DNA from 3 places in the Paenibacillus sp. FSL L8-0470 genome. Region 3 is predicted to be linked to each of the others. Evidence: riboswitches for the same ligand, from Rfam matches in the RefSeq annotation. Region 3 holds a riboswitch; each other region holds the start of a gene.

Region 1 (4,500 bases), 2.0 Mb from region 3:
TCAAAAGCTGTCCGTTACCCTGCACCAGCTTCTTGCCTACCGCCGCAGCTACGGAATCCCTTGCCCAACTGCTAACGCTGCCGTTGTCCTTATATCCGCCCAATTCAGCTGCAAGCTTGGCAGATTCTGCAGCAGAAGCCCGGCTGCCGATAGTGCTGTCTATTGCCCGCATCAGCATCACCATCATCTGTTCACGGGTCAGCGGATCATTACCGTGAAAAAGTCCACCTTCTCCCGTTACGATTCCTGCCGCTGCAGCTGCTTCCACATAAGGGTAGGACCAGTTCGCAGCTGAAACATCACGGAAAGCCGGCGTCTCCGGCCGCTGCGGCTGCAATCCAAGAGTTGCTGCCAGCAGCTTGGTGAATTCAGCCCGGGTCAGGATCCCTTTTGGCGCATAAGCCGTTCCGTTCATCCCGTTTACAATCCCCCTAGCCCCCAGCACCTCTACTGCTTGCTGCGCCCAGTGGCCTGACATATCTGTGAATTCAGCTCCGCGTAGCATTACCGCATATAGTCCAGAAGCTGTAATTCTGGATTGAACAACGGCGTCTTCCGCCGCAGTCACTCCGCCAATATAGTTCCATATGCCTTTTGCCGGATCGTTGCTATAGATTCCAAGCTTCTCACGGCCTGTCGTCCAAGGCGCTTCCTTCGGGTACCTTACCGTCAGCTTGGCCGGCATCAGGAACGGAGCACTCGCTTGCACCTGCCACGCAGAACCTGCCTTCAGCAGCTTTTTGCCGGTTGCGTCGAGCAGTACTTCTTTCTCCAGCTCAGCTTGGGCCAAGCTTACAGTGGTATTGTCAGGGAAGGTTCCTGCTGAAATCTCCAGCCGTGCCCAGCCATTCAGTACAGACAAAGTACCTCCAGCACTTCCGATAACCTGACTGTCCTTGGCTCCGGTTACTACAGGGGTCTTCACTTCCGGGGTTGAACCCGGGTTCGGATCTGCGCCTGGATTTGGAACTGCACCTGGATTTGAGGTTGTCCCTGGAGTTGGAGTCGTTCCTGGGGTTGGGGTTACCGCTGGACTTGGAGTGGCTCCCGGACTCGGAGGGGTTGATCCTTCCTTCAGGTCAATCGACTCTATGTAGTCATCCTTCTTGCTGTAAAGCAGCTTATCCCCGGTAATGCCGATCAGCTTCGTTCCGGGCTCTATTGCTGGCAGTGATTTCACTGCATATGTAGAAAGGTTCACTTGCTGCAATGTGGCAGCACCGTCCCTCTCCTCTTGAAAAACTGCCTGCCCTTCACCTATCGACATGAAGGCATACTGGGTTCCTCCAGGCTTCATCTCGGTGAGATCCACAGGCAGAGCAGTCAGATCCTTGATATTCAGAATCACATATTTGCTCTCGGAAGACCCATTTTTTTGCTTAAACAGCACATCGCTGCCGTTAAAAACAAACCAGTCCACATAGCTTGCTCCGCCCAGACTAACAAGTGCACGCGTAGCTCCGCTTTTCAAATGGAGCAGACTGAGCCCCCCGTCACGGGCATTCTTATACACCACATTGCCGCCGGCCAGCACCGGGAAACGTCCTTCGCCAAGGTCGGCTTCAACACCCGTAGCCAGATCATGATAGATCATGCTGCCGTAATTTTTGCGCTCGTACCAGACTACACCGGCTCCATCCGTAGTCGGATTGCCATATGTGCCAGACTGTTTGTTAAGCTTTCTTCGGGTACCCGTCTCAAGATCGGCAGTGTAAATATCCCAGTTCAGTGAAGACTCCTGCTCTGTTCCTTTGTCGGCCCACACTGCAACGTTGCCGCTCACATAAGGCGCATCCTTGGCGGATGAACCCGATGTAAGAACAGTGCTGGCACCACTGGCCTGATTCATCGCGTGAACCTGCTTCACCCCATCGGCCCCTGCTTCCAGCCATACGATCCGGTTACCGGATACGTTATAGTCCGTTCTACCCGGATCGGTCCCGGCAGCCAAAACCTGCTTCATGCTAAGGCCGCCGCTAATCAGGCCCACAAGCAAACTCACCGCCACTGCGGAAACAACCATCCGCGAAAACTTCCCTTTCCTAATAAACCTCATTTACTTCTCTCCCCTAGCGCTATTTGTAGGCACGCCAAAAAACCAAGTGCCTTGAGCGGCCCGGCTGTCTTAACATCCTCCTTTGGATGAAGTAGACCCGTGGCTTTGCGTCTCCGACTTTCGTACGGATTTGCCTTTGTTTCAAACTCGGTTTTTCTGTCCCGTTATGGGTATACAAGTGTGACTTTAGATGTACAGGACTCTTTCTTTATCGGAATTTATCCCTATAAAATTAATAAGTCCTAGTTCTCCCTTACTTATATATCTTTTCCTTTTTTCGGAAATAGGCTTCGTTCTTCGGCATTTGTAAAGATTTACAACAAATATAGAAACAAAAAAACGGCATCTCTGCCGTTTAATTGTGTTATAGACTCTCAGGATTCGAACCCAGGACCTATATAAAGGATTTCACTAATTACTCCTGCTTTAAATGCTTGGCTGCGGCTGCAGGTGCAAACAGCGAGTTTGCAAGCAGAGCTACCGTTCCTTTATACACTGCGTGCGACGCTGCGACACTTCCCAAATGTCCTCCTATGTGCAGGTGAATCACTCCGTGAAGAGAGGACCAAATCGTACCTACAATAAATTCCGCATTTGAATCACCGGCGATTAGGCCTTGCTCTTGAGCGCTGACAATCACGGACAACAAGCGCCGCATAGCAGTAACAGTGCCTTTCATACTCTGCTCATCCGGTTTGAAATCGGCAAATGCTCCCCCAAACATCAATTTATAGTAGCTGGTGTAGCGCTGGCCAAATTCCCAATACACTTCTGCCAGATTAATTAAATACTGCTGCAGATCCTCTGACTGTGAAGCACTCTCAAATTCGCTCGAGAGTATTTTGCAGCCCTCCAGATATAATTGCTGGGCTAAACCTTCTTTATTAGCAAACAGACTATAGATGATCTTGGTCGAGCAACCCATCTTCTGAGCTACTTTTCGCACGGTGACAGCTTCCGGCCCTTCTTCCTGAAGAATAAAGGCTGCTGCATCAACTACGAGTTGACGAAGACTAGCTGTGTTCTGTAAGCGGGCTTCCTGGTAGGTTGTCAGCTTTCTATTGCTTGCGTCAGCAAAATTATTAGGTTCATTCAACTTAATCGCCTTCTTTATTTATGTTGTTATTCTCGGGAAACGCAGTTTCCAATCATATACCACGCATTCTATACAGTCGATTCCACAAAGTCAATCATACATACACATATCTTCTTGCAAATTTTTAAAAAAGAAGGTTTGACTTTCTCCAGCCAGCGGGTTACTATGATTTCAACAGGAAACAACGTTTCCTAACGAATACATCGTTTTAATAGGAGGAATAATTTTATGAATATTCAAGGAAAATGGTCGCTAGTCACGGGTGCCTCTTCCGGTATTGGCGAACAATTCGCAATACAGCTGGCTAAACAAGGAAGTCATCTGGTTCTCGTAGCCAGATCTAAGAACAAACTCGATGACTTGGCAGCGGAGCTCGAAAGAAGCTATAACATCAAGGTCAAAGTCATAGCTATGGATCTTACGGAAGCAAGTGCACCAAGCGAATTGTTCCAGCAATGCCAGCTGTTGAAACTTGAGATTGAGCTGCTGGTCAATAATGCCGGATTTGCCACTCATGGGAGGTTCGAGCAAATCTCAGGCCAGCGGCAGCATGAGGAGATTATGTTGAATGTTGCTGCCGTCGTAAATATGACTCATTTATTCTTGCCGGATATGCTGCGCAGAAGCTCTGGTACTGTGATCAATGTATCGTCCACCGCAGGATTTCAGCCGCTCCCCTATATGGCTGTGTATGGGGCAACCAAAGCTTTTGTCTTGTCCTTTACAGACGCATTATGGTGGGAGAATCGTGACCGTGGAGTCCAGTTCTTTGCACTTTGCCCCGGTTCTACAGATACAGCTTTCTTCACCGTCGTGGGGACGGAGGATGCTTCAGTCGGGAAGAAAGCAACTCCACAGCAGGTAGTTGAGACTGCGCTGCGCTCACTCGCGAAAAAGAAGATATACACTGTTCCAGGCTCGCAAAATTACCTCGGAGCACAGTTGTCCAGATTCGTTACCCGAAAGCAGAGTCTGCGGATTGTTGGAAACATGCTTGCCCCAAAATAGCGTATAATGAACAAAATAGAAAATTCACAGAAAGGGGGTAGGATACATGATATTGAGCATGAATTGGATTACACTCAGGGTGCGGGATCTGGAGGCATCCCTTAATTTTTATCACAGCATTCTGGGACTTCCGATTGACCGCAGATTCGAAAGCAGAGGAAGACAGATTGTAATGTTAGGCACGGAGGGGCAGCCCAAGATCGAGCTTATTCAGGGAAGCGACCCGGCTCTGAAGCCGGAATGCGGTGTGTCCATTGGGTTCGAGGTGGCGTCACTGGATGAGGCGATAGAGAGTTTCAAAAGCCAGGGTATCCCGGTAGCGCGTGGTCCGATCACGCCG
Region 2 (4,500 bases), 100 kb from region 3:
CACTGGAGTAGTCTCCGGCGTTGGCTGCACAGACGAAGGTGTGGTCACAGGGCCCAAAGGCAGCGGATCCTCATCAATCGTAATCTCCTGATCGTCATTCGTACCAATCACCGTTGGTGTCGGAGATGGCGTTAGCGTCGGGTCTACCGTTGGTGCTACACTCGTCGGCGCTGGCGTTGGGTCTACCGTTGGCGCTACGCTTGTCGGCGCTGGCGTTGGGTCTACCGTTGGCGCTACGCTTGTCGGCGCTGGCGTTGGGTCTACCGTTGGCGCTACGCTTGTCGGCGCTGGCGTCGGGTCTACCGTTGGTACTACACTCGTCGGCGCTGGCGTTGGGTCTACCGTTGGCGCTACGCTTGTCGGCGCTGGCGTTGGGTCTACCGTTGGTGCTACGCTTGTCGGCGCTGGCGTTGGGTCTACCGTTGGCGTTACACTTGTCGGCGCTGGCGTTGGGTCTGCCGTTGGTGTCGGTGTTGGTGTCGGTGTCGGTACCGGCGTTGGCGTTGGCGTCGCCGTCGGTATCGGCGTCGGTGTTGGCGTCGTCGTCGGTATCGGCGCTGGTGTTGGTGTTGGCACCGGTGTTGGCGTTGGTGTCGGCACCGGTGTTGGCGTCGTCGTCGATATCGGCGCTGGTGTTGGTGTTGGCACCGGTGTTGGCACCGGTGTCGGCGTTGGTATCGCCGTCGGTGTTGGCGTCGCCGTTGGTGTCGGTGTCGCCGTTGGTGTTGGTGTTGGCGTTGGTACCGGCGTTGGCGTTGGTGTCGGCACCGGTGTTGCTGTCGGCGTTGGCGTCGGTGTCGCCGTTGGTGTCGGTGTTGGTACCGGCGTTGGCGTTGGTACCGGCGTTGGCGTCGCCGTCTGTGTCGGCGTTGGCGTTGGTGTCGGCACCGGTGTTGCTGTCGGCGTTGGCGTCGGTGTCGCCGTTGGTGTCGGTGTTGGCGTCGCCGTCGGTGTTGGCGTCGCCGTTGGTGTCGGCGTCGCCGTCGGTGTTGGCGTCGCCGTTGGTGTCGGTGTCGCCGTTGGTGTTGGTGTTGGCGTTGGTACCGGCGTTGGCGTCGCCGTCGGTGTCGGTGTCGGTGTTGGCGTCGCCGTCGGTGTCGCCGTTGGTGTCGGTGTCGGTGTTGGCGTCGCCGTCGGTGTCGCCGTCGGTGTCGCCGTTGGTGTCGGTGTCGGTGTTGGCGTCGCCGTCGGTGTCGCCGTTGGTGTCGGTGTCGGCCCGACTGGCGGCACCGTTCCCTCAAAGGTATGATGATGCATCTGAATATAACCGCTGAATCCTTTTGCAATAAGAGTACCATGCAGCTCAGCACGGCTGAACGCCACAAAGGCATGAGGCGCTAACATGGAGCCTTCAATGGTCGTGTTGCCATTAGCTACAGAAGAAGCTTCGTAGAAGTTGAACAACACATTATGAGATTTTCCGTTCCACATTTGAAAATCCGGAATGACGACCTTATTCCCGCTTACATTGATAATTACCGTGGCGTTTCCTGCAATATTGAACTGGAGACCGTTGGTAACCGCCAAATCCGCAGCAGTCAAATGAATGACATTAAAGGAATCCGGAGCGTTAATCGTCATTTTCCCTCCATCTCTGACAAAGGGCTGCGTTTGTTTCAGAGCAGCGAGTTCACTCGAACGCTGAATCAAAAATTGCTCCTCAGCTTGAAAATCGATCGGATGATCCTGCCGCTTACCTCCTTTAAGATCGGCTCCTGAACTTTTCATACTGCCTCCATACACAGAGGTGCCATAAACTGTTCCATTTGAAAAGTCGATGTCTTTGCCGGCGATAAGCACATCTCCGCCCACAGCATCCTTGGATACGCCATATCCCTGAAGAGTAATGTTCCCTGCAGCAGCGAGCCGTCCGTGGATCTGGTCATTGCTTTGTGCAAAATCTCCAAAGATAAAGGCGTTGAAATTCCCGGCGACTCCCAGCACCGGTGTTGGGGTGTACGGCATACTTGCCGCCGCTTCTGCATTGATCCCCGGATGAAGCATATTGCCGACGGTTAAAACCCCCGTCAGAATCAAGGCTAATGATTTTTTCCTCAACAATGATATGTACCTCCTATGTAACTATTCTATGAATGCACAGATTAGCCCGTAACAACAAAAAGACCGCCAAGAAGGGTTAGCTTCATGGCGGCCGGACGATCGTGGCACCTTTAGAGTGCTGTAGATTCCTGACTTTGCGTCCCGCTCTTTCGAACGGTTTGCGATTATACATGAGAAGTTGGTAACAGTTGTTTTCTATGTAGTCTATGACTTTTGTTACTTTCGGACTAGAATCAGTCTATCTCTTCACCCCTCCGTTTGTCAATCTATTCCTTATTTTTTTTGCTAGATTCTCTGAAAAAGTCCTCAATTCCGCAACACATAAGGGTTTCGTTGTATTCACCGATCACATAAAACAAATTTTCAATATTAAAAATTAGTATATTCGAACCATTTTTCAACTCATGTCGAAACAGCAAAAAAACTGTCGCCAGCTCTTGGCAGCAGTTTTTAGTCATTGTCAATTTACATAAGTCAGCGGGCAACGGCCGGACTTAGGATTTGTATATTTTATAACAGCTGAACCCAGCCGATCATGGACATCCATAGTGGAACACTTAAAAACAACCCGAACAACAACCCGCGGCGGAGACTTCCCTCATAATTCATCACAATTCTCCTTTTTAATGAGCTTTATTTTTCAATATTTATTATTTCAATTTTAATATAAAATAATTCTTATAATTATTTTGTGAATTATGTCACATTGTTTCAGTTGTTTAGAAATTCCATTGATTAATTTTCGAATAATCGGTTAAAATACGAATATACGTTCTTATTAGAGGTGATTGAATTTATGCATAGAGCGGAGAGTAACGATAATACACTGGTCAAATCCTATATATTGCTTCCGCTGATTTTATCAGCCTTTGAACGGGATTCAGCCATTATGTCGACACAACTGCGGACCCCCGCCCCATACATGGATGTTCTCCGTACTGCTGCGAATGCGGCTACTGCCGATCTGAGGGATGTGCGCGCCGAAATGAGGAAACGCGGAGTTAAAGTCTATGAACAGCAGCGGCTCCAGGTCGGCATCGAGGCCAAATTTATATGCCGGGGATATCATGAACGGATGCTGCTACTGGATGACGTCATCGCTGCACAGGCCGCTATCCATATGCGCAAATACCTGGGACTCGATATCTCCGGCTACTACAGTTATGAGGAACAGTACAAAATCAAACCCGGTCCTCAAGCAAGCCTATAGACTTTGGAGCGTTGAAGAATAAAAACAGGCCTCGCCATGGGAGTCGGCAAGACCTGAATAAAGTACCTGCTATAAATTACATTAAAACCTTCCAATAGCCCAATGTGCCGAAAATAACTACCAGCGCCACGGGATATAGAATTCTCCGGCTTACCTTATCCTTAAACGTAAGAAATAAACATAACATGCAAAGCCACGCAATAAGAAGACTGCCCATTTCCTATGCATACGCTCCTTCCTGAACAACCTGATTGGCTCCGGCAGAGATAAAGATACACAAAGCCCTATATTTAAAAAGATACCCGGGCGGTATCCCTTTCATACTTGTATTTCACCGGACCGCCGGAACAGGATACTCCCAGAAGCCCAGTCGGCCCTTGGCCGGAATGTTCCCCTCCAGAGGAGTGACCCCCGTCAGTTCCCAGGCAAACCGTCCCTCCCTATAATCTCCAAAGATATATTCGCTGCCGTAGGGCCAGCCTTCTTCAGCCATACCAGCTGTAACTTCATAACAGTTTATCAGCGAACCTGTCGCTATAATCGCTCCGGCAGGCAAATTGTCCGCTGTAAGACCGTGACGGGCGAGCACCGATTGGAAAGGCTCCTGTAGGCATATTGCCTTATCAATCTTCAAACCGGCATGAATGGCGATTTCACCCCGGTAAGCCGTTCTCCAGGAACGGGTCTCGAATGATTTTTCACCAAGCGCAATGAGCGTCGCCCAAGGCTGCCGTATCGTCAGGCATCGCATAACATCCTGCCCCCTCTCTGCAACAAAGGAAAGACGCAGTCCACCGGAAATCCGGAAAACCGCGCCGCATTTAGTTTTTTGAGATGATGGCGAAGGGATCCCCCCCCCGGCTTAAACATTGTGAGCGTAACCCACACCTATCTATAAGGTTCAATTAGGTTCTGTATGATCTTTGCGGCGCTTCACTACTCATTATAAGGTTCAATCAGGTTTTGTAAAGTTTCTCTCAACGGTAGAAGAAATGCCAGATGGATGGATGGCTATTCCAAGGTTAAGGCTCCGGCTTTGCTTCATGCTGCAACTTTTTCCAAATCAGCAAGTCTAAATAAAAAAAGTAAAGGATGGATTAACTTGAAGAAAACAATATTTTTGTTTTTTACTGTAATGTGTAACTTTTCAATCGGCGGTACAGCGAATGCTGCTAACCCCTAAAACTAAATGTAAACGGGGTGTTACAGGATGAGTTACCTTCTCCTTT
Region 3 (16,289 bases):
GCATTTTTGTCTTTGGCGGCTCTGCCACTTTGACTGTTCTTCTTCTCAACTGCCTGATCTTTTTCTTTTTTGACACAAGCACCAGCTGGTGGAAACACCTGACAAATTTCTCAATTTACTCCATTATGATCTGTGTTTCTTCCTATACCTTTGATTTGTTTGGAGGACATCCCGGACCGCTGATCAATGACGAACTGCCGGCTTATCTGATGACACTTGCGGTCTATTTTATAGGTAACACCCTCTTGATCGGACTATATTACTACATTATATATAAAGGCACCCTTTATGAGACGATTAAGGATATTATTAAAGATTCTTTCGTCGTTTATCTGTGCACATTGGTTCTTTCTCTGGTTCTCGTTGTACTGATCGTCCATAACAGCTTTTTCGGGCTTGTCCTATTCTTGTGCCTGAGCACGCTGCTCTGCTACTCCTTCAAAAGATTGTTCTCCATGTACCGCAGCATTGAAGAACGGGCCAACACCGATCAGCGGACCGGGCTATTCAATCACAGCTACTTTGAGGAAGCTTTGGAACAGGAAATCCAGAAATCAAGGGCATCGGGCGTTCCGCTTTCACTCGCCATGATCGACCTTGACGACTTCAAGAAATATAATGACCATTTCGGCCATCTGCAGGGGGACAAGCTGATCGCATTTGTTGGTGAGACGCTTAAGAGCGAAGCCCAGCAGCATGGGATTATTCCCGCCCGTTATGGCGGTGAGGAATTTACGCTGCTCATGCCGGCCTACGATATCCTTCAAGCCCGTGTTTACATTGACCAGCTGCGCAAAAAGCTGAACAACAGCCGGTTTGACGGCGTTGAAATTTTCCCGCTTGGCTGCCTCGCCTTTTCCGCCGGCATTGCCTCCTGCACCAGCGATATCCACGATAAATCACAGCTCGTCGACCAGGCCGACCAGGCTCTCTACTATTCCAAGCGCCAGGGCAAGAATACAGTGCATACGTACGGAGCATACTCCTCACTGGAGCAGGAGCTTGACTTCAGCCAGGATGTACGCGACATCGAGCAGCAGCTGAACCTGTTTATGTATAAGGATATGGAGACCTTCCGCCACTCCAAACGCGTATTCCGCTATGCGATGGATATCAGTGAGCTGCTCGACATCGACGCCCTTTCCAAAAGACACTTCACACTCGGCGCGCTGATCCATGATATCGGCAAGCTGGAAATTCCGTGGGGCATCCTTAACAAGAAAGACAAGCTGGAGCCGGAGGAGTGGGAAATGGTCAAGTGGCATGTCACCTGGGGCAAAAAAATGGCACTCACCAACGACAAATTCAAGGATCTCGCCCCCTACATCGAGCTGCATCACGAACGGTATGACGGCAAGGGATATCCCTACGGGTTTAAGGGTGAGGAAATTCCCCGCTTATGCCGGATGCTGACCATTATCGATTCCTTTGACGCCATGACTACGGAAAGACCCTACCAGCCAACCAAGTCCGTGGAGGAGGCGATCATTGAGCTGAGAGCTTGTGCGGGAAGCCAATTCGACCCTGAACTGACTGAATTTTTCATTACCTATATTGAAGCCCGAGAGCTTAGCGCCGGAGATGCAGCTATATAGCTGCAGAATTCCCCGGCCGAAGCTCTTTTTTTGTTCCCTCGTCTAGAAGCCCCCAATCCTGACCACAATACAAAAAGCTATACTTTAATTACTTAATTCCCCCCTAAAAAAAATAACTCTTGCTCACCTATTCAAATTTGAATATAATGAGTTCTGTTTCCACTTGCCGTTTTTTCTTAAGGAAATCATTAACTTTACAAAAAGGAGCCTGCGAAGCATGCACACTAAAGAAAGCAATCTCAAACTCGTAGTTGTCGGTCTGCTGCTTGGTATTCTAATGTCCGCTATGGACAATACCATTGTTGCCTCAGCTATGGGTACTATTGTTTCCGATCTTGGCGGACTCGATAAAATCGTCTGGGTCACCTCGGCTTATATGGTCATGGTCATGGCCGGAACACCGATCTTCGGCAAGCTGTCCGATATGTACGGGCGCAAGCGTTTCTTCATTTTTGGCCTTGTCGTGTTTCTGGCCGGCTCGGCACTCTGCGGGATCGCAACCAGCATCACGCAGCTTAGCATCTACCGCGCTATTCAAGGCGTGGGCGGCGGCGCACTTATGCCAATCGCCTTCACTATCGTATTTGATATTTATCCGCCGCAAAAAAGAGGCAAGCTGACCGGACTTTTCGGTGCCGTCTTCGGCATCTCCAGCGTAATCGGCCCTTTGCTCGGGGCCTACATTACTGAGTATGTAGGCTGGCAGTGGATCTTCTATATCAACCTGCCGATCGGCATTGTCGCTTTTATTCTGATCTCCATGTTCTATAAGGAATCCGTCTCCCATGCCAAGCAGCGGATCGACTGGGGTGGAGCTTTTACCCTTGTAGGCTCCGTCATCTGCCTGATGTTCGCCCTTGAGCTGGGCGGCAATGAATATGCCTGGGACTCCGCGGTCATCCTTGGCTTATTCGCCGGCTTCGCAGTACTGCTGATTGCGTTCCTCTTTATAGAACGGACAGCAGCCGAACCGATTATATCCTTCGACATGTTCCGCAAGAAGCTGTTTGCAACGAGCAGCATCATCGGTTTATTCTACGGCTCGGCCTTTATCGTAGCTACCGTGTATATCCCGATTTATGTACAGGGTGTATATGGAGGTTCCGCCACCAACTCGGGACTGATTCTGATGCCGATGATGATCGGCACGGTAATCGGCAGCCAGACCGGGGGGCTGCTCACCACCAAAACCAGCTTCCGCAATATTATGATGCTGTCAGCCGTTTTCTTTGTGGCAGGCGTCTTCTCCTTAAGCACCTTGTCGCCGGATACTTCCCGCCTGCTGCTTAATGTATTTATGGCGCTGACCGGCTTCGGTGTAGGCTTCTCCTTCTCCGTGCTCAGCATGTCCTCGATTCATCATTTCGAGATGCGCCAGCGCGGTTCGGCTACTTCTACCAGTACCTTCATGCGTTCCCTAGGCATGACGCTGGGCATTACCATCTTCGGTATTATCCAGCGCAACGGATTCACAAGCAGCCTTAGTGATGCCTTTGGGGGTGGTGCCGAAGCTTCCTCGTTCGGCGATCCACGCGCCGCCCTGACACCGGAAGCCAGAGCACAAATTCCGGCTCCTGTACTGGAGAAGATTACGGGCGCATTGTCCAGCTCCATTGCCCACACCTTTATGTGGGCGCTGATTCCGGCGGTGCTGGGTCTGGCTTTTGTACTGCTGATGCCCAAAGACCGGCTCACCGATCACAGTAAGGAAACTCAGCCTTCGGGCGGAAGAGGGTAAACGGAAATGTCCATGAAGATGGTCATTCTCGGGCTGCTGCTGGAGAAGGACAGGCATCCCTATGAGATCACACTCGTAATGAAAGAGCGCATGTATGACCGGATGATAAAGCTGCAGATGGGGTCGCTGTACTACGCCGTTGATAAACTGGCACAGGAGGGACATATTGAAGCTGTAGAGACCATCTCCAGCAACGACCGCCCGGATAAGACCATCTACCGGATTTCTGATAAGGGCAAAACCCTGTTCGAACAGCTGGTCATTCAGCAGATCAAGAAGACCGATGAGGTCTTTCACCCGCTGTACATGGCTCTTGCACTCTCCCGGCATATTGATCAGGGCAAGGTGGAGAAGCTGCTGCAGGAGCGGATACGCGAAGTTGAGCATCAGGTCAATTATGCTTATCAGGTGTACGAGGAGCATATCTCCATCGTCCCCCGGTCCGCGCTGCACTTGATGTACGGCAGATACGAGCATAGCCTCACTGAGCTGAAGTGGCTTAAGCGGCTCTATGACGATGTAGCCGCCCGCAAGCTCAGCGACATCGGAACACCGCTCGATTTGCAATAAACGTTATACACTGGAGGCCCTCAGGGGCCTCTTTGCTGTTTAACACAGGTCAAAACCGTTTATTAACGAGCAACTGCAACTGAACATCAGGCGGGTATATAGGGCCGTTCCGCCTCCTAACTTATAAGAGAGCGAGGGAATCACACATGAGTGAAGAAAAGAAATTTCAAGGAGACAAACGCGACCATCCCGAGCAATATCCAACCGACACTCCCAGTCTGTTCGACCTGGACGAAAGCGAGCAAAATGTGGATCCGATTCCGCTGGAAGACCTGAAGCTGGAGAAAGAAGAAGAGAAGGATAAAGAGGGCACGAAACACCGCTCCTCCAGCGACAAAAAATACCATACCGGTTTCTAAAGATGTACAATATTCGGTATAACGTTAATCCTATCTCACGGAGGGATATTATTGCTGAAAACGCTACCACTGCATACGCGCGGGATTCCAGCCAGCCGCATTGCTCTGGGCTGCATGGGACTGGGCGGAGGCTGGGACCATGAGCCGATCACTGCCGGGAATGTCAGACAGGGACATGAGGCCGTTGAGGCTGCACTGTCTATCGGAATCAACTTTTTTGATCATGCAGATATCTACACCCGCGGAAAGGCGGAGAAGGTATTCGGACAGCTCTTCAAAGACCGCCCCGGACTGCGGGAAGAGATTATTATCCAGTCCAAATGCGGCATCAAGCTGATTGAGCCAGGCGATACCTCTAACAGCTTCGACCTCTCCGGGGAGCATATTCTGAAGAGTGTCGAAGGAACCCTCTCCCGGTTGGGCACGGAATATATTGATATTCTGCTGCTGCACCGTCCCGATCCGCTTATGGACCCCGAAGAAGTAGCCGAAGCGCTGCGGAAACTCAAAGCGGCGGGAAAGGTGCGTCACTTCGGCGTTTCCAACATGAGTGCCGCCCAGATCCGGCTGCTGGAGCATTATTGTGACGAACCATTCGCCGTGAACCAGCTGCACATGAGTCTGGCCAAAATAAGCTGGCTGGATGCCATGGTCAGCGTAAACCGTGAACCCTGGAAAGACATCACCTTTCCCGAAGGTACCCTCGAATATTGCCGGACGCAGAACATCCAGCTGCAGGCCTGGGGTCCGCTGGCCCAAGGCTTATTCAGCGGGCGTTCACTTACAGGCCAGCCTGAGAGTGTCGTGAACACGGCGGCTATGGTCCAAACGCTCGCCGAACAGAAGAACACTACCCCTGAAGTGATTGTCCTGTCTTGGCTGATGACTCATCCTGCGGCCATCCAGCCGGTAATCGGGACGGTGAATCCGCAGCGGATCGCCGCCTGCGCGGGTGCGGACAAGCTGGAGCTTACGCGCAAGGAATGGTACGACCTGTATGTCAGCTCGCGCGGCGAGAAGCTGCCGTAAGCCTCATATCCTCATCCGCATGCCAAAAGGAGCGTCATCTCCGGTTCATGTAGCCGGAGATGACGCTCCTTTTATGTCCTATTCCCGATTCTAATTATTCTTCACCTGCTCAAAGTTATTCTTGAAGGTGAAGTTAACCGATTTGCCCTGCAGACTGTCATTATCAAAGCCGAGGCCGGTATCATCAACAAAAGTCACGTTATAGGCCAGATGCATCGTCTTCTTGGCAGGAAGAATCAGGTTCGGGAGGTTAGCATCCCGCCCAGCCCCGCTGTTGTACAAATCCTTAAGTGAACCTACATACGCATCGGAAACGCTGACCAGTACAGTCTGGCCGTTATTGTCTACGCGGTATGTCCAGTCGAGCACAGCTTCTCTGGCAATCGCGAAGGCTTCCTGTCCGTTACGTGCCAGTGCCTTCAGGAAGGAAGGACCGTTAATCAACGATTTGAACAGCCGGTCCGCAGCTTCGTTCACCTCATTGAGCGCATCGGCATTAAGAGTGACGCCGCCTGGAGCAGCCAAAGCGGCTACAGTAACCACCGCTTGCTCACCGAATGCGAGCGCATCGGCCTGCTGTGCAGGTGTTCCTTCCGGGATGGCAATCAGATCGGTCAGTTTGGCATCCAGCGTTCCGGTATTCTTGATCAGCATGGCGCGGGTATGGGTATCTTTCGGTGCCCACAATCCTGTTCCCATGCGTCCGGCATCGGAGTCGCTGGTATAGAACATCGGGCCTTCAACCGGCACGTCATTGCGGTGAGTACTTAAGGACAACGTACCGGAAGCAAAGGTGTTGCCGGTGTTTTGGGCGGAGCTGGTGAACAAGGCATACGTGCCTCCACCAATGGCGGCGCAGAGCAGCACCACAGAGGAAAATGCGGCAATCAGCATTTTTTTCTTTTTCATCATTGAAGTAAGCTCTCCTTATTAAAAAAGGGGGCAGCCCCCTTTTTATTTGATTTTTAGTTATAGATCCGTTCGTTATGAGGCTTAGTTATTTTTAGTCTGCTCTGCATCTACTTTAATGGAGGCTGTACCCGACTTACCTTGATAGCTGTTGTCAGCTGCTTTCGGGAACTCTGCTTTGACATAAATCGTCTCCGATCCGCCCACGGTAAGTACACGGTCGGCAACGGTAAGCGGTACCGTTCCAGCCGCATCTGAATATGCGGTAATAACCAGCGGGGTTGCTCCGCCGCCGAGGTCGCCGCCTACAGCCAGCGAGAGATCATAACGCAGCTCAAGCGTTCCTTTGTTGCTAACTACTACAGGCTGGATTTCAGAATCTCCCGGAGCCCAATTTGTGATGTTGAAATATTTCTGCTGAGCTTCATCCTTCTTATCCAGTTCAATCTTGAGCGTGCCAGCAGCAAACGTATTGCCTATATTTTGTGCGGAGCTCGTAAAGATAGCGAAGGATCCCCCGGCAATTAATGTTGCCCCCAGTGCTGTAGTCGCCATTGCCATTGCCATCGTTTTTTTGAGATTTGCCATTGTTATTTGTCTCCTCCTGGATCTCCATGAATGGAGTATGTTATGAATTATTTATTGAATCTTCCCTAACCACGTTAGGAGAAGCATCAACCGTTCGTAACAGGCGGGGATTCTCCGGGCGCAAGCTGCACCTCTGCAGGATCCTCTATGCGCATGATCGATTTGAAGATTGTAATAAGGGACGAGATGACCAGAAAAATCCCCGGAATAACCATTACGACAATAATCCCGGCGGTCGATTTTACCCAGTTCATGAAATATCCCAGAAACGGAACGGTAAAGTCCGCGTACTGTGCAACAACATTACTCGAAGGAATAGGATCTGCATCCTGCGCATCGTTATTGTCGCCTTTGGTGATATACTGGGTGTTTTCTCCCGAGCCGAGCACGCTGACAATGCGGTGGGTAATCAGGCTGTTTGATCCATCCAGAGCTTTGTAAGTGATTACATCTCCTGGTTTAAAAGATCCCTGACTCTGTTCACTCACCGGTTTGACGGCAATGACAGCCCCCGTCTGGATTCCAGGCTCCATGGAGCCTGAGAGCACCGTTAGAATCTCCTTGCCCAGAATCTTGGGCGTTCCGCCATTCATCCGGCTAGTGATTGCAGATACCAGCGTAAGTAGAAAAATAAGAATTAACGCATACATCAATAGGTTACGAGTCCATTTAAGTATCACTGGAGAGCACCGCCTTGGTTAGAATACGTCTTGCTTTTCGCCTGTTTTTACCGTTATGCTGTCAGGATTCGCGTCCGGGACAGGGGCTTCCGGCTCAGCAGCCTTATCAGGCTTTGCCTTCTCCTCGGCTTCGAGCTTCGCTTTCTCCTCAGCCTCGAGTTTCGCTTTCTCCTCGGCTTCGAGCTTCGCCTTCTTCTCAGACTCGAGTTTTGCTTTCTCCTCGGCTTCAAGCTTCGCCTTCTTCTCAGCCTCGAGCTTCGCTTTTTCCTCGGCTTCAAGCTTCGCCTTTTTCCCAGCTTCGAGCTTCGCCTTTTCTTCCGCTTCGAGCTTCGCCTTCTTCTCAGCCTCTTTCAGTCCTTGGATCACGTCAGCGGCCTCCGTATGCATCAGCGAGGTTTCGTCCGCATAACTCCTGGCCTGTTCGGCCGCGGTCGATGCCTGATGATAGGCTGCCTGCACATAAGCGTCCACTCTTCTGATGGAGCTTAACTTTCTAACCATCTCCTGAAATTCGCGCAGCGTCAGATTGGCTTGGCTGAGCAATTGTTCGAATACCGGGATAGCATTATTTTGTGCGGTTGTTAATTGATTAAAATCGACCTCATATGGAGAAAGTCTCTGGTTCACTTCATTGACTTGCTGCTCCAGCTCTAGTTGTGAGCGTGTTAGATAGCCTTGAAGCTCAGCTAAAAGGGCAGCCGCGCCGGCCGCAGCCTCACGCGTTTGTGCAGCAGCCTCTTGAATACCTCCAATACGTCCCTCTGCGGTCTCCGAGTCCGTATTCTTGTCCGTTATCTCCGCTAACGCCTCTCTCGCCGCTTCACGCTGCCAGGCAGCAAGCTTCATCGCCTCGCTGGCTTGGTTGGCAATGTGATCGACCGTACTTGGAAACACAAATGCTGTGGTGATATTGGAGGATTCGGTTGCTGCGACGTCAGTCAGCAATGCATACGTGGGCGTTGTAATTTGGCCGATGCCATAAGCCGAAATCACTACGATCCCTGCAATTTGGGGAAGCGTATACCGACGGATGTTTCTATTCCGGGAAGAACGTGAAAGCCTCACAGGAGCCTCTCCTTTAGCTGCTTGCAATTTCCTGCAAACAAGGTAATCTATTAACATCCAGCCTTTATGACGAACGTTATTCGTTCGTTATAAAGAACTATGACGTAAGTATATGCCATTACTCCTACAAATCAAAAATCGCATTTTGTTGCAATATTCTCAATAAAGAACAATTTATAGTTAACTTCCTGCTTTAAGCTTCATTTTCCTCAGTTTATCGTACTTTTTAACGAACGTTTTTTGCATGAAAAATCTAAATGATACCGCAGAGGAAACAAAAATAATGGGGATGTGGAGTGGAAACGACATAAAAGGGGGATCATTCATACCGGAACTGATTCTATAGTGCTTTGTCCGTCTTACGGTTATTTGATATACTGTAACAAAAAGTACGGAGGGACGTTTTTATCGTGCCAGATAATATGGGAAGTCGTATCCACCATCTCCGTCTGGAAAAAGGCTTGTCTCTTTCGGAGCTTGCGGATAAGGCTGATGTGGCGAAATCATACTTAAGCAATGTGGAAAGAAATATACAATCCAACCCCTCTATTCAATTTATTGAAAAAATCGCTGACGCACTTCAGGTGTCCATTCATGCGCTTCTTTACGGAGAGCCTTCCGGTGTACAAGAGTCACCTCTGGATGGAGAATGGTCCCGGCTCGTACTGGAAGCTATGGCTTCGGGTATAAGCAAGCGGGAATTCAAAGAGTTCTTGGACTATCAAAAATGGCGGCTGGAGCAGAAGGATTCCTGATTCATGCAGGTTCCCTCTCCTGCCGGTCATACAGAAAGGGCACAGCGGAGAGATCCGCTGTGCCCTTTCTGTATGTACAAAGCTATTAACAACCAACCGCTACATTGCCTGCAAAGTCTTCTCATTAAAAAATTGGCGGATTTCATCCGCTTGGATGCCAGCCTGCTTAGCCGACATCAGCAAATAGACCCATTCTAAATCCAGATCAACTGTCTGCAGTTCTCCGTTGTTCCCCTGGTTGGACTTATCCAAGAAATCTCCTCCTAAGATTACGCGTCCCCAGGCAGTCCGGCCGTCGTAGTATTTCTACATTAGACCCGAGACTTTGTGCCCCTGTCTTTCGGCAGGTTTACCCTTTACTGGATCCTTTACATGAAAGGATCTGGCTAGAAATTCATGAAACCGTTATCCGCAATAACATTATACAATATCTTACACGAAAAGTGTGTCGATTTATGGGAATATTGTATAAATGGAAACGGAAAATAATTGATTATTTTGCCAACTGCTTGTACGAATTACTCGATAATCCCAAAAAATTGTAGAACAAGCCTCTTTATCTATGTATGTATATATGAAAACTGAAAACAACATTTTTATTTCATTCATTTCAATCACACCGCCGCATTATTTTCATATAGTTAAGAAACCAAACTTATAATAGTTCTGTATGAATTAGGCACTGAATCATACCGTTTTGCGAACGGATTCAACCAAAGTATGAATTGATTACCCGGCTTGAAAGTTGCACAATAAGATGAGGAATGAAACCGCAAACATCGAAGCTCCACAAGGGCGCCGGCGAAATTTTGGCGCGCGTGGAGTTCATCCGTTAGGAGGATGTATTCATGGCAGCCAAAGATCCCTATAACGAAACTGTGTGGAGCAAGTATTACGGACCCAATTTGGGTTACATCCAAGAGAAATATGAGCAATTTGTAAAAGATCCAACTTTAGTAGAGCATAATTACCGCGATCTTTTCACCCGTTCCGGCCCCCCTCCATTGGCTCCCGATGCTGAACAGGCACCGCTGCCTGTGGTTTCAGGAGATACTGAGTGGCTTAGAAAGGCCGTAAGGGCATCCAAGCTGATCGCCAATATCCGCATACATGGCCATATGGCCGCCAATATCGACCCGCTGGACCGGGGAAACAATCCGATGGCGAAATATTTGGAGTACGAAACCTATGATCTGACCCGCGAGGATTTAATGGCTATGCCCGCCTCGCTGATCTGGGAGAATGCCCCGAATGACGTTCATACGGCCTGGGATGCCGTTCACCGGATGCGCCAGGCCTACACGCAGACCATTGCCTATGAATTCGGGCATGTGCGTGACGAGCAGGAGCTGCGCTGGCTGAACAGCCAGGCGGAATCTACCAGCTCTCCCGCGCCTCTAAACAACACAGAGCGCAAAGAATTGCTGAAAAGGCTGATTCAGGTAGAGCAGTTCGAAACTTTCCTTCATAAAACCTTTGTCGGCCAGAAACGCTTTAGCCTGGAAGGCAATGACGCCTTGGTGCCGATGCTGGATGAAATCGTGCGTGCTGCCGCTCATGACGGTGCCGAGCATATCCTGATGGGTATGGCGCATCGCGGACGGCTTAACGTCCTGGCTCATATCCTGGGCAAACCTTATGATATTATTTTCTCGGAATTCCATCATTCGCCGAACAAGGAGCTGTTCCCTTCCGAAGGCTCCATGGGCATTAACTACGGCTGGACCGGCGATGTGAAATATCATCTCGGCGCTGACCGCGCTGTCCGTGAAGGCGAAACCGTCCGTACACGGATCACTCTGGCCAACAATCCCAGCCACTTGGAATTCGTCAATCCGGTGGTCGAGGGCTTCACGCGTGCGGCCCAGGAAGACCGCAGCACTCCGGGTCTGCCTAAGCTAAACACCAATAAAGCCATGGCTGTGCTGATGCATGGCGATGCTGCCTTCCCGGGTGAAGGCATCGTGGCCGAAACCCTTAATATCGGCAAGCTTAAAGGTTATCAGAACGGCGGTACGGTGCATATTATCGTCAATAACCGGATCGGATTCACGACGGAAAGTGAGGATTCCCGTTCTACCCACTATGCCAGTGACCTGGCTAAGGGCTATGAAATTCCGATTGTGCATGTCAATGCCGATGATCCGGAGGCTTGCATTGCAGCCGTCCGTTTGGCCAGCGCCTACCGCAATCTGTTCAAGAAGGATTTCGTGATCGACTTGATCGGCTACCGCCGCCACGGACATAATGAAATGGATGATCCGGAAACGACACAGCCGATTGTTTATGGTAAAGTGCGCAATCATCCTACTGTATACAAAGTGTACGCGGAACGGTTACAGGAGGAGCGCGTCATCACGGTAGAAGACGTTACGGCAATGAATGCCGAAGCCGAAGGCGTACTGCAGCAAGCCTTTGATAAGATGAAGGAAGGCAAGCATAAGAACGCAGACGCCAAAACCTCAGTTGCCCTGGACAGCGCACCTACACCGCAGCGCCCTACAGCGGTTCCGCTTGACAACCTGCAGGAAATTAACCGGGAGCTGCTGTCGGTTCCGGACGGCTTCCAGGTCTATCCGAAGCTGGAGCGGATTCTACAGCGCCGCAAAGACGCTTTGAATGATGGAGAACGCGTGGACTGGGCACTCGCAGAAGCACTCGCCTTCGCTACGATTCTGAAGGATGGCACACCGATTCGTCTCAGCGGCCAGGATTCCCAGCGCGGTACCTTCGCGCACCGCCATCTGGTGCTGCATGACAGTGACACAGGGGCACTTTTCTCTCCGCTGCATCAGCTTAAGGACTCCAGCGCCTCCTTCGGGGTGTACAACAGTCCGCTGTCGGAAGCGTCGGTGCTCGGGTATGAATACGGCTATAACGTGTTTGCCCCGGAAACCTTTGTCATCTGGGAAGCACAGTATGGTGATTTCGCCAACGCCGGACAGGTCATTATCGACCAGTTCATTGCTGCCGGACGCGCCAAATGGACCCAACGCAGCAACCTGGCGATTCTGCTGCCGCACGGCTACGAAGGCCAGGGGCCAGAGCATTCCAGCGGAAGGCTGGAACGGTTCTTGCAGCTGTCGGCTGAAGAGAACTGGACCGTAGCCAATCTGACCTGTGCGTCTCAGTATTTCCATCTGCTCCGCCGCCAGGCTGCCCTTTGCGGCAGATCGGATGCCCGCCCGCTGGTGGTCATGGCTCCGAAAAGCCTGATCCGCAACACACGCAGCACTTCCCCGGGAGCCGAACTGGCTTCGGGAAGCTTCCAGCCGGTCCTGCCGGAGCCGCTTCTGGGCAGCAAGCCCGGCGAGGTTAGACGACTGGTTGTCTGCAGTGGTAAGGTCGCTATCGACCTGCAGACTGAGCTGGATTCAGCCAAGGGGCAGGATTGGTCCTGGCTGCACATTCTGCGGCTGGAGCAGCTCTACCCGTTCCCGGAACGGGAACTGGCCGCTCATCTGAGCACCTTCCGCTCCCTGCAGGAAATCATCTGGGTACAAGAAGAACCTAAGAATATGGGCGGCTGGAGTTATGCCGAACCACGGCTGCGCGCCATCGCCCCGCAGAATGTCAAAGTGAAGTATATCGGCCGTCCGGAACGTTCCAGCCCGGCCAGCGGTTACGCGGATGTGCATAGCTTTGAGCAGCGGCGTATAGTTACGGAAGCCCTGAAACTAAATTCGCAAGTACAAGCGGCTGTACCGTCCTCCTGAAAGGGGACGGTGTCACGATAACGTTAACTATTATATTTGGGGAGGTAAGGGCCTGTGTCCGAAATTAAAGTACCCGATCTGGGCGAATCCATTTCCGAAGGAACGATTTACAAATGGCTGGTTAAAGAGGGCGATACTGTCGGCCAGGGGGATGTGCTTGCTGAGCTTGAAACCGACAAGGTCAATCTTGAAATCAGCGCGGAGGAGGACGGCGTCATCTCCTCCATCCTGCGCCAGGCCGGCGAGAATGTAGCCGTTGGCGAGGCTATCGGCGTGATCGGCAGCGCAGACGCTGCTGCCGGAAGTGCGCCGCAGGCCGCTGCGGGCGGCAAGCCCGAGGCGGCACCTGCGCCAGGCAGCGTTGCACCTGCCGCTGCCGCACCTGTGGCAGCGCCTTCGGACGCTGCCGTTCCTGCCGCCGCACCCGAAGGTGCGGCAGGCAATGCGGCCCTGGCTTCGCCGGGGGCGCGCAAGCTCGCGCGTGAGCGGGGCATCGACCTCGGCGAGGTCAGCGCCCGCGACCCTATCGGCCGGATTGGCCAGGCCGATGTGAAGGACCATGGCGCAGCCGGCCCAGGGGCCGCTGCGCCCGTGTCTCCGGCGCCGCAGGGCAAGCCGGAGCCTGCCAAAGCTGCGGCGGGCAAAGCGCCGCAGCAAGAGGACGGCAAGGCCGTGGAGCGCAAGCGCATGTCGCGCAGACGGCTGACGATCGCCAGCCGCCTGGTCGAAGCGCAGCAGACCGCGGCCATGCTGACCACCTTCAACGAGGTGGACATGACTGCCATCCTCGACATCCGCAAGCGCCGCAAGGATGCCTTCAAAGAGAAGCATGAAGTCGGACTGGGCTTCATGTCCTTCTTCACCAAGGCTGTGATCGGCGCGCTCAAAGCCTATCCGCTGCTGAATGCTGAGATCGACGGCGAGGATCTGCTGCTCAAGAGATATTATGACATCGGCATCGCCGTCGCTGCCAAGGAAGGGCTGGTAGTGCCGGTCGTCCGCGATGCGGACCGGCTCAGCTTCCCTGAGATCGAACGGCGGATCGGCGAGCTCGCCTCCAAAGCACGCGCCAACACGCTCAGCCTGCAGGAGCTGCAGGGCGGCACGTTCACCATCACCAATGGCGGCGTGTTCGGCTCGCTCTTGTCCACGCCGATTCTCAATACGCCGCAGGTTGGTATCCTCGGCATGCACAAGATCCAGCTCCGTCCGATCGCCCTGGACGAAGAAAGAAGCGCCAACCGCCCGATGATGTACATCGCGCTTTCCTACGATCACCGGATCGTGGACGGTTCCGAAGCGGTAAGCTTCCTCGTCAAAGTCAAGGAATTGCTGGAGGACCCGGAAGCATTGCTGCTTGAAGGCTAACACGGCCTCAAGAGGCCGCTCTTCATCGCCAGCGTATGGATAATCACATACCAAGAGGGATACGAAGACAGCTCCATCGTCCTCGTATCCCTCTTTTCTTTAACGAACCGTTATCTACTATAAGCTGGGCCACTTTCGCGAACTGGTACCTCGGACTGTGAGTCCTGACACTTAAAACAATGAACCCGTTCTCCACATGACCGCCGCGTAAGCCGTTACTGTGATCAGCAGCCCTGAGGTTGCAGCCGTTTTGCCGGCATATCTTATTCCGCTCCGGCTCCGGACCTGCTCCAGTCCCCTTATCCGCGCCATAACGCGCTCCGTTACGTTAATGCTCGGCAACTGCTCCTCACGGGCAGCGGCTCCTATTATATCTTGGTATCCGCTATGGATTCCGGTTCTTTTCAAGAGATCCCCTCCTCTGTCTATAAATTCCCTGACTTTCCGTTTAATCCGTTCCAGCCGCTTGTGCAGCGCATTAGGACTGCTATTTCAGAATGTGGCCCATCTCCAGAAAAGTCAGCTCCTCAAACAACCGCAGCACAAGAATATTCCGCTCCTCCAGTGCAGCCATCAGCGCTAACTCCAGGGCAGGGCTAAACAGCTGCGCTTCCATCTGTTGCTCCGCACTCCAGCAAATTAAGACAATGATTGCCGGCAATTGTATAGCTCTATAACACTTGCGCCCTGCAAAAAGCCTAAGCCTGAATTATATTCTTTACGCCCCGAGCTATTTTCCATCCTATACATTCGAGTAGCGGCTGCACCTTCCTCCTACCCGATCTGGACAATCCATTTCCGAAGGAACGATCTACAAATGGCATGATTTTTATCCCCGCTTAAAATGGGTGCTTGACTTTGAGCATACTCCAAGTAGTACATTCATCACAGGTGGCCACCGTATCTTGGAACATGAAAAGGGGAAACAAGAAATGACACAACCAACAACCGTTCTGATCACAGGGGCAAATAAAGGGATCGGCTATGAAACGGCCCGGCAGCTCGGAGCCCTCGGCCATACAATTTTGATCGGCTCACGCGATGAGCAGCGGGGCAGCGAAGCAGCCGCCGCTTTGGTAAAGGAAGGCGTCGATGCACGCTTTATCCAGCTTGATCTGCAGAACCAGGATAGCATTGCAGCAGCAGTGCAGACTATTGCCAAGGAATATGCTGGTCTTGATGTGCTAATCAACAATGCGGGCATTTCCCTTGGAGGCAGTGCTGCTCCCAGCCAATTGCCGATGAATGACCTCAAAGTCACATTCGACACCAACTTTTTCGGTACGATTGCCGTAACTAAGGCTATGCTTCCACTGCTATTGCAATCTCCTGCTGGGCGGATTGTCAACATGTCGAGCGGTCTGGGTTCCTTAACCTTCAACAGCGACCCCCATCACGAGCATGCCGAATTTAATCTGCTTGCCTACAATAGCTCCAAAGCAGCGCTTAATATGGCTACAATTACTTTTGCCAAGGAATTCAAGGATACTCCGCTCAAGGTTAATTCTGGCGATCCCGGCTTCACTGCCACCGATCTCAATGGCTTCACCGGCCATCGTACCGTGGAGCAAGCGGCGGTTATTGCCGTACGTCTGGCGACACTGGATGCGGATGGCCCGACAGGAGGATTTTTCGACGAGAATGGAGAAGTTCCTTGGTAACATTACTCAAGGAGGTTTCCATGAATATCACCACGCAGGAAATTCCCGATACCGTCACCTCCATCAGCCAGGCTGCCGAGCTGACCGGCTTGACTGAGGATACGATACGCTATTATGAGCGAATTGGTCTGCTACCCTATGCCGACCGCAAACCTAACGGCCATCGGCACTACAGCAAGGATCAGATTCTGGGCATTCGTTTCCTGATGCGCCTCAAGGCTACGGGAATGACGCTGGAAGAAATGCGGCATTATCT

Evidence for each region. A riboswitch is a leader RNA that binds a small molecule or an ion and turns the genes downstream of it on or off. The one in region 3 is predicted to bind cyclic di-GMP.
Region 1: linked by a shared signal. The riboswitch ahead of NST99_RS11020 (S-layer homology domain-containing protein) and the one ahead of NST99_RS01895 (anti-repressor SinI family protein) in region 3 are both predicted to bind cyclic di-GMP.
Region 2: linked by a shared signal. The riboswitch ahead of NST99_RS02345 (collagen-binding domain-containing protein) and the one ahead of NST99_RS01895 (anti-repressor SinI family protein) in region 3 are both predicted to bind cyclic di-GMP.

Annotation. Positions count from the first base shown of each region.
Region 1 covers NZ_JBBOZM010000001.1:2,448,271-2,452,770, reverse strand. The annotation lists gene NST99_RS11020 (S-layer homology domain-containing protein) at 1-2,056, opposite strand, end outside; cyclic di-GMP riboswitch class I at 2,108-2,201, opposite strand; gene NST99_RS11015 (TetR/AcrR family transcriptional regulator) at 2,472-3,152, opposite strand; gene NST99_RS11010 (SDR family NAD(P)-dependent oxidoreductase) at 3,381-4,160, shown strand; gene NST99_RS11005 (VOC family protein) at 4,207-4,500, shown strand, end outside.
Region 2 covers NZ_JBBOZM010000001.1:506,669-511,168, reverse strand. The annotation lists gene NST99_RS02345 (collagen-binding domain-containing protein) at 1-2,061, opposite strand, end outside; cyclic di-GMP riboswitch class I at 2,145-2,234, opposite strand; gene NST99_RS02340 (hypothetical protein) at 2,858-3,271, shown strand; gene NST99_RS02335 (ASCH domain-containing protein) at 3,603-4,022, opposite strand.
Region 3 covers NZ_JBBOZM010000001.1:399,808-416,096, reverse strand. The annotation lists gene NST99_RS01945 (bifunctional diguanylate cyclase/phosphohydrolase) at 1-1,595, shown strand, start outside; gene NST99_RS01940 (MDR family MFS transporter) at 1,813-3,333, shown strand; gene NST99_RS01935 (PadR family transcriptional regulator) at 3,340-3,903, shown strand; gene NST99_RS01930 (hypothetical protein) at 4,050-4,262, shown strand; gene NST99_RS01925 (aldo/keto reductase) at 4,314-5,291, shown strand; gene NST99_RS01920 (TasA family protein) at 5,382-6,203, opposite strand; gene NST99_RS01915 (TasA family protein) at 6,285-6,788, opposite strand; gene sipW (signal peptidase I SipW) at 6,875-7,468, opposite strand; gene NST99_RS01905 (hypothetical protein) at 7,487-8,533, opposite strand; gene NST99_RS01900 (helix-turn-helix domain-containing protein) at 8,956-9,288, shown strand; gene NST99_RS01895 (anti-repressor SinI family protein) at 9,388-9,540, opposite strand; cyclic di-GMP riboswitch class I at 9,568-9,652, opposite strand; gene NST99_RS01890 (2-oxoglutarate dehydrogenase E1 component) at 10,137-13,004, shown strand; gene odhB (2-oxoglutarate dehydrogenase complex dihydrolipoyllysine-residue succinyltransferase) at 13,059-14,372, shown strand; gene NST99_RS01880 (hypothetical protein) at 14,544-14,780, opposite strand; gene NST99_RS01875 (hypothetical protein) at 14,860-15,033, opposite strand; gene NST99_RS01870 (SDR family oxidoreductase) at 15,305-16,033, shown strand; gene NST99_RS01865 (MerR family transcriptional regulator) at 16,054-16,289, shown strand, end outside.